Regions from separate parts of the Methylomonas montana genome, predicted to be linked through region 2. Evidence: riboswitches for the same ligand, from Rfam matches in the RefSeq annotation. Region 2 holds a riboswitch; the other holds the start of a gene.
What was found. Region 2 has a riboswitch for cobalamin ahead of QZJ86_RS07430 (CbtB domain-containing protein). Riboswitches for the same ligand answer to the same signal wherever they lie in the genome.
Positions count from the first base shown of each region.

Region 1 (3,947 bases), 1.7 Mb from region 2:
GCTGCTGGGCGAGAAGGATTTTCAGCAACTGACGCTGATTCGGCAAATGGTCGCCGATCTGAATATTCCGGTGACGGTCCGGGGCGTGGCGACGGTGCGGGAAGCCGACGGTTTGGCGATGAGCTCGCGCAACGGCTATCTTTCCGAGCAACATAGACAGCAGGCCCCCAAGCTCTATCAAGCCCTGTCTGCGGCGCAGGATGCGATCTTAGCCGGCAATAACGATTATCCGGCGGTCGCGGAGCAACAGCGGCAAAATCTGCAACAAGCCGGGTTTGCGGTGGATTATTTCAGCATCTGCCGCAGCGCGGATTTATTGCCGGCAAATGCTGGCGATACCGATCTACTGATTTTGCTGGCGGCCAGACTGGGCACGACCCGACTGATCGACAATATCCATTTTCGTAAGGCAAGCGCCTGATGATGTTGATTTTTTAGCTATAAAAGCTAATGCTTAAATTTGATAGCCAATTCAATTTCGGGCATAATCGCCTGCCCTAGTATTCGACCTTGTTTACCATGAACATAAACATGCTTAAAGCCAAGTTACACCGTGCGCGGGTAACCCATTCAGAACTGGATTACGAAGGATCCTGTGCGATTGACGGCAAAATTTTGGATTTTTCAGGGATTAGGGAATACGAGCAAATCCATATTTATAACGTTAATAATGGTCAGCGCTTCACTACCTACGCGATCCGCGCCGAAGAGGGTTCCGGTGTGTTTTCGATTAACGGCGCTGCTGCCCGGCTGGCTTGCCCTGGCGATTTGATTATCGTCTGCGCGTTCGCCAGCTTAGACGAGAAGGAACTGAAGAACTACAAGCCGACTTTGGTGTATTTCGACGGCAACAATACGATTAGCCATTCCAGTCATTCCATTCCTGTTCAGGCCGCCTGATTTGAACAACCGCCGGTTTCATCGCCGGCGGTTGTTTGCCTTTCTTTTTTAAGCTTCGGATACGTCGATTTCGCTGACTTTCTCGGTCAGCGTGATGCTCTGCTCGATAGCCGCGAGCACTTTTTGCAGGCCGATGCGCTTATTGGTGTTAATCAACAGCGGCGCTTTGATCGAACCTTTGATGGTCGGCTTGCCGCTATCCTGCTCGTTGTCCTTATGCAGCAAAATCAAAATCAACAACTCGTCGCCTTCCTGCACTTGCAACAGCGCCTCTTCGGCGTCGGTCACGGTAAAGTTGTAATTGATGTTGAAATGCGAAGGATGGGCTACCGAGAAGGTTAAATCGCTGTTGTCGACCGATTGCAGCCAATAGACGATTTCACTGCCTTCCTGATGGAACAGCTTGAAGCGGGTTTGATCCTCAAAACCGGGCAAACCGCGCGGAAAATTGATGATGGTATCCGGATTGATTTCTTGGTTGCCTAACAATTTCGATTGAATTTCCATAATCCCGCCCGTGTTTGTCTAAGTATAAGTTAACAGCATTGATCAGTGCAGCAATGTATAGCATGGAAATGGGTATTTGCAATATCGATTCGGCGCTTGTCTTACCGGTTCCCTTGCTTTATCAGCGCCGACTGAATACAATCGACCCTCTTCTTTCAGGTGTTTGGGTCCGTTCAAGGCCCAACTTAAACAGGAAGTCGGTGCGGCGATTGTGACAACTCTCGCCCAGGCCGACGCTGCCCCCGCAACGGTAGATAAGTAAAGAGCTGCGTTTTTGCCACTGTGCGATTTGCATGGGAAGGTCGTAGTTCAGGCTGCAAGCCCCTTATAAGCCCGGAGACTGGCCGGAAAGATCATTCGAGACAGCGGAGGGCTGTTTACGGAATGGTCAGAGTCCATGCCTAGCCTGCCTCCGCCTTTTTCGTTTGCCGTTTTTCCTCTGTCCTTTTTTAACCCGGATGCGCGGCGGGCGCAGAGGACAATATGCAAAAAATTCTATTCGGCTCCTTAGTATTGGCGGGCATAGGCGCGTCTCACTCAAGCCAGGCGGCAACCAGCGGCGAAACCACTGATCTTCCGGAAACGGTCGTCACGGCGACTCGTACCGAAACCCGGCAGAACGAGCTGGCAACCCCGATGACGGTTTATACGCGCCAGGACATCGAAAAACTCCAAGTTAGAACCTTACCCGAACTACTAAAAGGTACGCCAGGCGTCGATATGGTGCAGAGCGGCGGCTACGGCAAGGACACCAATGTCTTTCTGCGTGGCACCAATTCAGACCATGTACTGGTACTGATAGACGGCATCAAGGCGGGGTCGGTTACCACCGGTACCGCCGCGTTTCAATTTATCCCGATCGATCAAATCGAACGGGTGGAAATCACCCGTGGACCGCAATCCAGCCTTTACGGCTCGGAAGCGATCGGCGGGGTGATTCAGATATTTACCCGCAAGGGCGGCAACAGCGAACGGCCGAACATTGCGCTGGAAACCGGCGGCGGTTCTTACGACACCTACAATGGCTCGGCAGCCATCAATGGTAAATGGGGTAAGGCCTGGTACAGTCTGGGCGCCGCTCAATTCGGCAGCCAAGGCATTAACGCTCAGAGCGGCGTCAGCGTCGCGAACGGCTACAATCCGGATCGCGATGGTTATAACAACACCAGCTTGAATGCCAAAACCGGTTACCGTTTCGACAATGGTACCGAACTCGAAGCGTTTTTCCTGCGCGCCGCAGGCGAAACCGAAATCGACAATCGCGATAGCGGCACCACCGAGTTCGTCAATCAGACGCTGGGCGCAACGGCCAAAGCCGATTTCACCGAGACTTGGCGCTCGACCTTGCGAGTCGGGCAAAGCGTTGATGACGCCGACCAGTTCAGGCACTCCGGACAGTTTTATAGCCGCTTCAACACCACGCGCTGGAACGCCAGCTGGCTCAATGAACTGGCCCTGCACAAGGACCATCAACTGACGCTGGGGACCGACTATCGTTTCGATGAAATCGACAGCACCACACGCTACGCAGAGACTTCCCGTTACGATGTCGGCGCATTCGCCGAACTGCATAGCCGGATTTTCGACCGGTATTTCCTGAATGCTTCTTTGCGTTGGGACGAAAACCAGGCCTTTGGCGACAGCGTCACCGGCAATCTCGGCTGGCGGTTTAATTGGGATTACGGTCTTAGCGCCTTTGCCAGTTTCGGCAACGCTTTTAAAGCGCCAACCTTTAACCAACTGTATTTCCCCGGTTTCGGCAATGCCGGTTTGCGGCCGGAAAAATCCACCAGCTTTGAAGCAGGCTTTGCCGGTCGGCACGCTTGGGCGAGCTGGGAGTTGCGGGGCTATCACACCAACATCGAGGATTTGATTGTATTCAGTGGTACGCCGTTTGCGGCCAGAAACATCGGCAAAGCGCAGATAGACGGCATAGAAGCCGAAATAGCCACGCAAATTTTCGGCTGGAACAACAAATTGAGCATGAGCTTAATGACGCCAAAGGACAGACAGACCAACTTGCGTCTGCCACGTCGGGTGACGGAAACCTTGTCCTACGATGTCTCACGCTCGTTCGGCGACTTTGATATTGGCGCCTCTTTGCTGGCTCAGGGCGAGCGTTTCGATAACAGCACCAATACCGTGCGGCTGGGCAGTTTCATGACCGCCGATCTGCGCACCGCTTATCGCATTGACAAAAATTGGATGTTAAGCGCCAAACTGAATAATATGTTCGACAAACGCTATCAAACGGTTAACACCTATAACAGCTTCGGTAGAAATTTCTATTTTTCGATCCATTACAATTACTAAACCTTTTCTGGAGAACCCTATGAGTCTGAACCAATCCTTGGCTGTGAAACCCGGCACGGTCGCGCTGATGGCATTGATGGCCGCCACCCGTTTCCACCATTTCGGCACGCCGTTCGCATTACCTGACGCATCCTTGGCGATATTTTTCCTGGCCGGCTTATGGCTGGGCGGCCGTTATTTGTTCGTCTTGTTGCTGGCAGAAGCCGGTTTGATCGATTATCTGGCAA
Region 1 is NZ_CP129884.1:4,550,856-4,554,802, forward strand. It holds gene panC (pantoate--beta-alanine ligase) at 1-421, shown strand, start outside; gene panD (aspartate 1-decarboxylase) at 520-900, shown strand; gene fliW (flagellar assembly protein FliW) at 949-1,407, opposite strand; cobalamin riboswitch at 1,548-1,770, shown strand; gene QZJ86_RS21090 (TonB-dependent receptor domain-containing protein) at 1,891-3,720, shown strand; gene QZJ86_RS21095 (hypothetical protein) at 3,740-3,947, shown strand, end outside.
Region 1: it holds a riboswitch for cobalamin, as region 2 does, so the genes downstream of both, QZJ86_RS21090 (TonB-dependent receptor domain-containing protein) here and QZJ86_RS07430 (CbtB domain-containing protein) in region 2, are expected to answer to the same signal.

Region 2 (3,947 bases):
CATCGCTGGTTGGCTCGGCGTCATTCGAATCGTTCCACCCTTGTAACTCCCTAATACTCATATGAATAGCATCCCTTCATCTACCTTTGCGTTACCGTCCACCGATAATCCGCACCGTACTCTGCTGGTAGCAAAGCGGCTCGGACTGGGATTATTGCTATTGTTACTGCTGGCCGGCGCGTGGCGCTTGGCGCAGAATCTGCAGCAAACGGAAACTTTGCAGACCCAGACTGCGGCCAGCTTGCAGCGCAGCGTGATTGCATCGCACTCCCGTCCAGGCGAATCGACGCGCAAACTGGTATTGCCTGCCAGTTTGCGCGGCAATACCGAAACTCAAATCTTTGCCCGCAGCAACGGCTATTTAAGCGCCTGGCACAAGACCATCGGCGATCAAGTCAAGAAAGGCGACCTGTTGGCGGTTATCGATGTGCCCGAATTGGAGCAGGAATTGGCGCAAGCGCGCGCTGCACTGGCGCAAGTGAAAGCCCGGCTGGAACTGAGCCGCACCACCCTGCAGCGTTGGACGCAGTTGAACGGTACCGACAGCGGTACTCAACAGGAATTCGACGAAAAAAGCAGCGCTTTCCTGCAAGCCGAAGCCGATTTCGCGGCCGCGCAAGCCAATGTCAAACGTCTGGAAAATATCGAAGGCTATCGGCGTATCGTCGCCCCGTTTTCCGGGGTGATTACTCGCCGGGCGGTCGATGTCGGCAACCTAATCGTCGCCGGCAGTCAGGAATTGTTTGCGTTGACCCAAACCGACCCATTGCGGTTGACGGTTTGGGTGCCGCAAGTCTACGCCGATGACATCAAGGCCGGCCAGGAGGTTTCGGTCCGGGTGCTGGACTCGCAAGCCAAGCCGGTTAACGCGCATATCGACCATGTCGCCGGTGCGCTGGACCCGGTCAACCGTTCCCGGCAGGTGGATATTACACTGCCGAATAAAGACGGCAAGTTACTGCCCGGTTCTTACGTGGAAATATCCATCAACGTCGCCGGTAAATCCAGCCCTTTGGTGGTGCCGGCTAACGTATTGGTGATCGACCAGGCCGGCCCACATGTCGTAGTCGTCGATGCGGAACATCGTGTGGCGTTTCGTCCGGTGAAATTGGGCCGCGATTTCGGCCGCGAACTGGAAATATTGGAAGGCATCGCAGCTAGCGATACCTTGGTCGCCAGCCCTTCCGATTTACTAGTGGAAGGCGAAACGGTGAGCGTGGTGGAAACCCCGCAAAAAACGGCGGAGAAAACCAAGGAAAAAATCGCGGCGAAATCGTGATACATTCCAAATTCACGCGGCCTATTGAGCCTGGGTCGTCGCGAATGCTTTATATCCCGAACTAAAAGGATGGCGAGCAAAACACTGGCTCTAAAACTAAGCCCTGCCGAGCCATAAAACCTCCGCTCAGTGGCTGCCAATTTTTAACCCATCACAAGGAATTTTCATGGAACGTCGCGACTTTATTCGATTGAGTGCCGCCGGTGCAGCGGTAAGCATCATTGCCCCAAGCTTGGCTCAGGCCGAAGCGGGCAAACAACCCACCCCGCCGGGAGATGTGTTTTATACCAAGGACGCGCAAGGCCGCTGGGCCGGCAAATCCGCGACGCATCTGCCGGTGATTGAAGTCGTAAAAGCCGACGGCAAAATAACGGTCAAAATCACTACGCCGCACGAAGTGAAAGGCTACGAACATTACATCGTCAAACATGTGCTGCTGGATAAAGACTACAAATTCCTGAACGAGCGCCTGTTCGACCCCAGCAAAGACCCTGTGGCCATTTCCGAATTCAGTCTGGCGGGATACAGCGGCACGGTTTACGCCTTGAGCCTGTGCAACAAGCACGATCTTTGGCTGAGCAGCGCCGAGATTTAAAACCATCAGATGGGCGATAACAAGGATGTTGTCGCCGTTTGATCACCTATTTGCCGTCAGTACTTACCGGACATCGGTATTCATCCGCCCGATAACGCCAAATCAGGCTTCAAAATTCAAAACTCCTGAAAATCACACTCACGATAGCGGGAGGGAAGCTCAAAAACCATGAAATAACTAAGTGCCTGGTTGACGGTGTTATTTCTGTTTTTGTCGCTATAACGACCCATATGCGTCATTCGCCCCCTTATCCCTTGAATGACCGCGTTACCTCTCATAGCTGCCAATTCGGCGAGCTTTGGAATAAGCTTCTATCCAGAAAACCGGGCTTTCTGTAGAAAAGCATCGCCATGATTCCTAAGTATGAATTATACTGCCTGTACGATAAGGTGCTTTGGCGCGGGTTCTATGCGCTGAAGTTAAACGGGAAGCCCGGTGCGATGGTTGATATCATCAATTCCGGCGCAGCCCCCGCTGCTGTAAGCCTGATGAATAGTCCTGATACCACTGCACTCTTCGTGTGGGAAGGTGGACGAATTCAGATGAAGGCAAGCCAGAAGACCGGCCTGATCGCATGTATGGTTGCCGACTCTCGGAGGGAGAGCGCAGGCCGGAGACCTTGTCCGACATTCGTCTCTGTACGCGTCATTTTCCTGTCCAGTCTGCTCCCGAAATCCGTTTTTACCCGAGAAGACTGTCATGTTTATTCAATCCACCCGTTCGACTTTGGCCGGAATGCTCGACACACATGTTATCGCCGCAGTGTCGATGATGATTTTGGGGGTTATTCTGGTGTTGACGATCGGTTTTGCACCTATCGCCGAAGTGCACAACGCTACCCATGACACCCGCCATTCTACCGGCTTTCCGTGCCATTGATGAGCATGCTTTCCCGCATGCTGATGTCCGCAGGACTTTCTGGAATAGTGGCGGCCCTTTTGCTATCGCTGGTGCAGTTCCAGTGGGTCACGCCATTGATACTCGCGGCCGAAACTTATGAAATCGCCGCAGAATCGACGGAACATGTTCATGCGGCTGAAACAGCTTTCGGGCATGAACACGCAGAAGATGCCTGGCAGCCGGAAGAAGGCTGGCAGCGAACACTGGCGACCATCAGCAGCAATATCTTGATGGCCATCGGTTTTGCATCGATGCTGGTCGGCGCGTATCAGTTGCGGCGACCCTCGCGCTGGACTAGCGGACTAAGCTGGGGCATTGCTGGATTTACGGTATTTTTCGTTATGCCCAGCCTTGGCCTGCCGCCTGAACTGCCTGGTACTGTGGCGGCAGATCTGTTGGCCAGGCAATATTGGTGGTTGGGGACAGTCTGCGCCACGTCGATTGGCCTGGGGTTGCTGTTTCTGCAAGGCCACAAGGTTTTGAAAATCGTGGGCGTCCTACTGTTACTGAGTCCTCACCTGATCGGCGCGCCGCAACCGGCCATGGCTGAAAGTCTGGCGCCGGAGGCATTGCAGGTTCGGTTCATCCAGGCCTCGGTGCTCAGCAATCTGCTGTTCTGGCTGGTATTGGGCGGCTTGTCGGCGGCTCTGGCTATTCGTTTCGACAGGACTGATCTGACACATACTCGTTCCTCGCCGGAGGATAGTCATGGCTAAAGTCTGGTTTGTCGGTGCCGGCCCCGGCGACCCCGAGCTGATTACCGTCAAGGGACAGCGCTTGCTGGCACGGGCCGGCGCGGTGTTGTATGCCGGCTCGCTGGTCAATCAGGCTGCCACCTTATACGCGCCGGCCGATTGCCTGGTCCGCGACTCCAAAGACATGACGCTGGACGAGATTACTGCTTGGCTGATCGACCAGGCCGGCCAACATGAAACCGTGGTGCGCCTGCAAACCGGCGATCCCGGCCTTTACGGCGCCTTGACCGAAATGGTGCGGCCGCTGGATCAGGCCGGCATAGATTGGGCCGTGGTGCCGGGCGTTTCTTCGGCATTCGCTTCCGCGGCGGCGGCTGGCGAAACGCTGACGCTGCCGGAAGTCACCCAAACCGTGATCCTGACCCGTGTCGCGGGCCGCACGCCAATGCCGACCGGGGAAGATCTGGAGGCTCTGGCC
Region 2 is NZ_CP129884.1:1,576,993-1,580,939, reverse strand. It holds gene QZJ86_RS07445 (efflux RND transporter permease subunit) at 1-54, shown strand, start outside; gene QZJ86_RS07440 (efflux RND transporter periplasmic adaptor subunit) at 62-1,279, shown strand; gene QZJ86_RS07435 (desulfoferrodoxin family protein) at 1,446-1,874, shown strand; cobalamin riboswitch at 2,245-2,458, shown strand; gene QZJ86_RS07430 (CbtB domain-containing protein) at 2,574-2,753, shown strand; gene QZJ86_RS07425 (CbtA family protein) at 2,753-3,490, shown strand; gene cobM (precorrin-4 C(11)-methyltransferase) at 3,483-3,947, shown strand, end outside.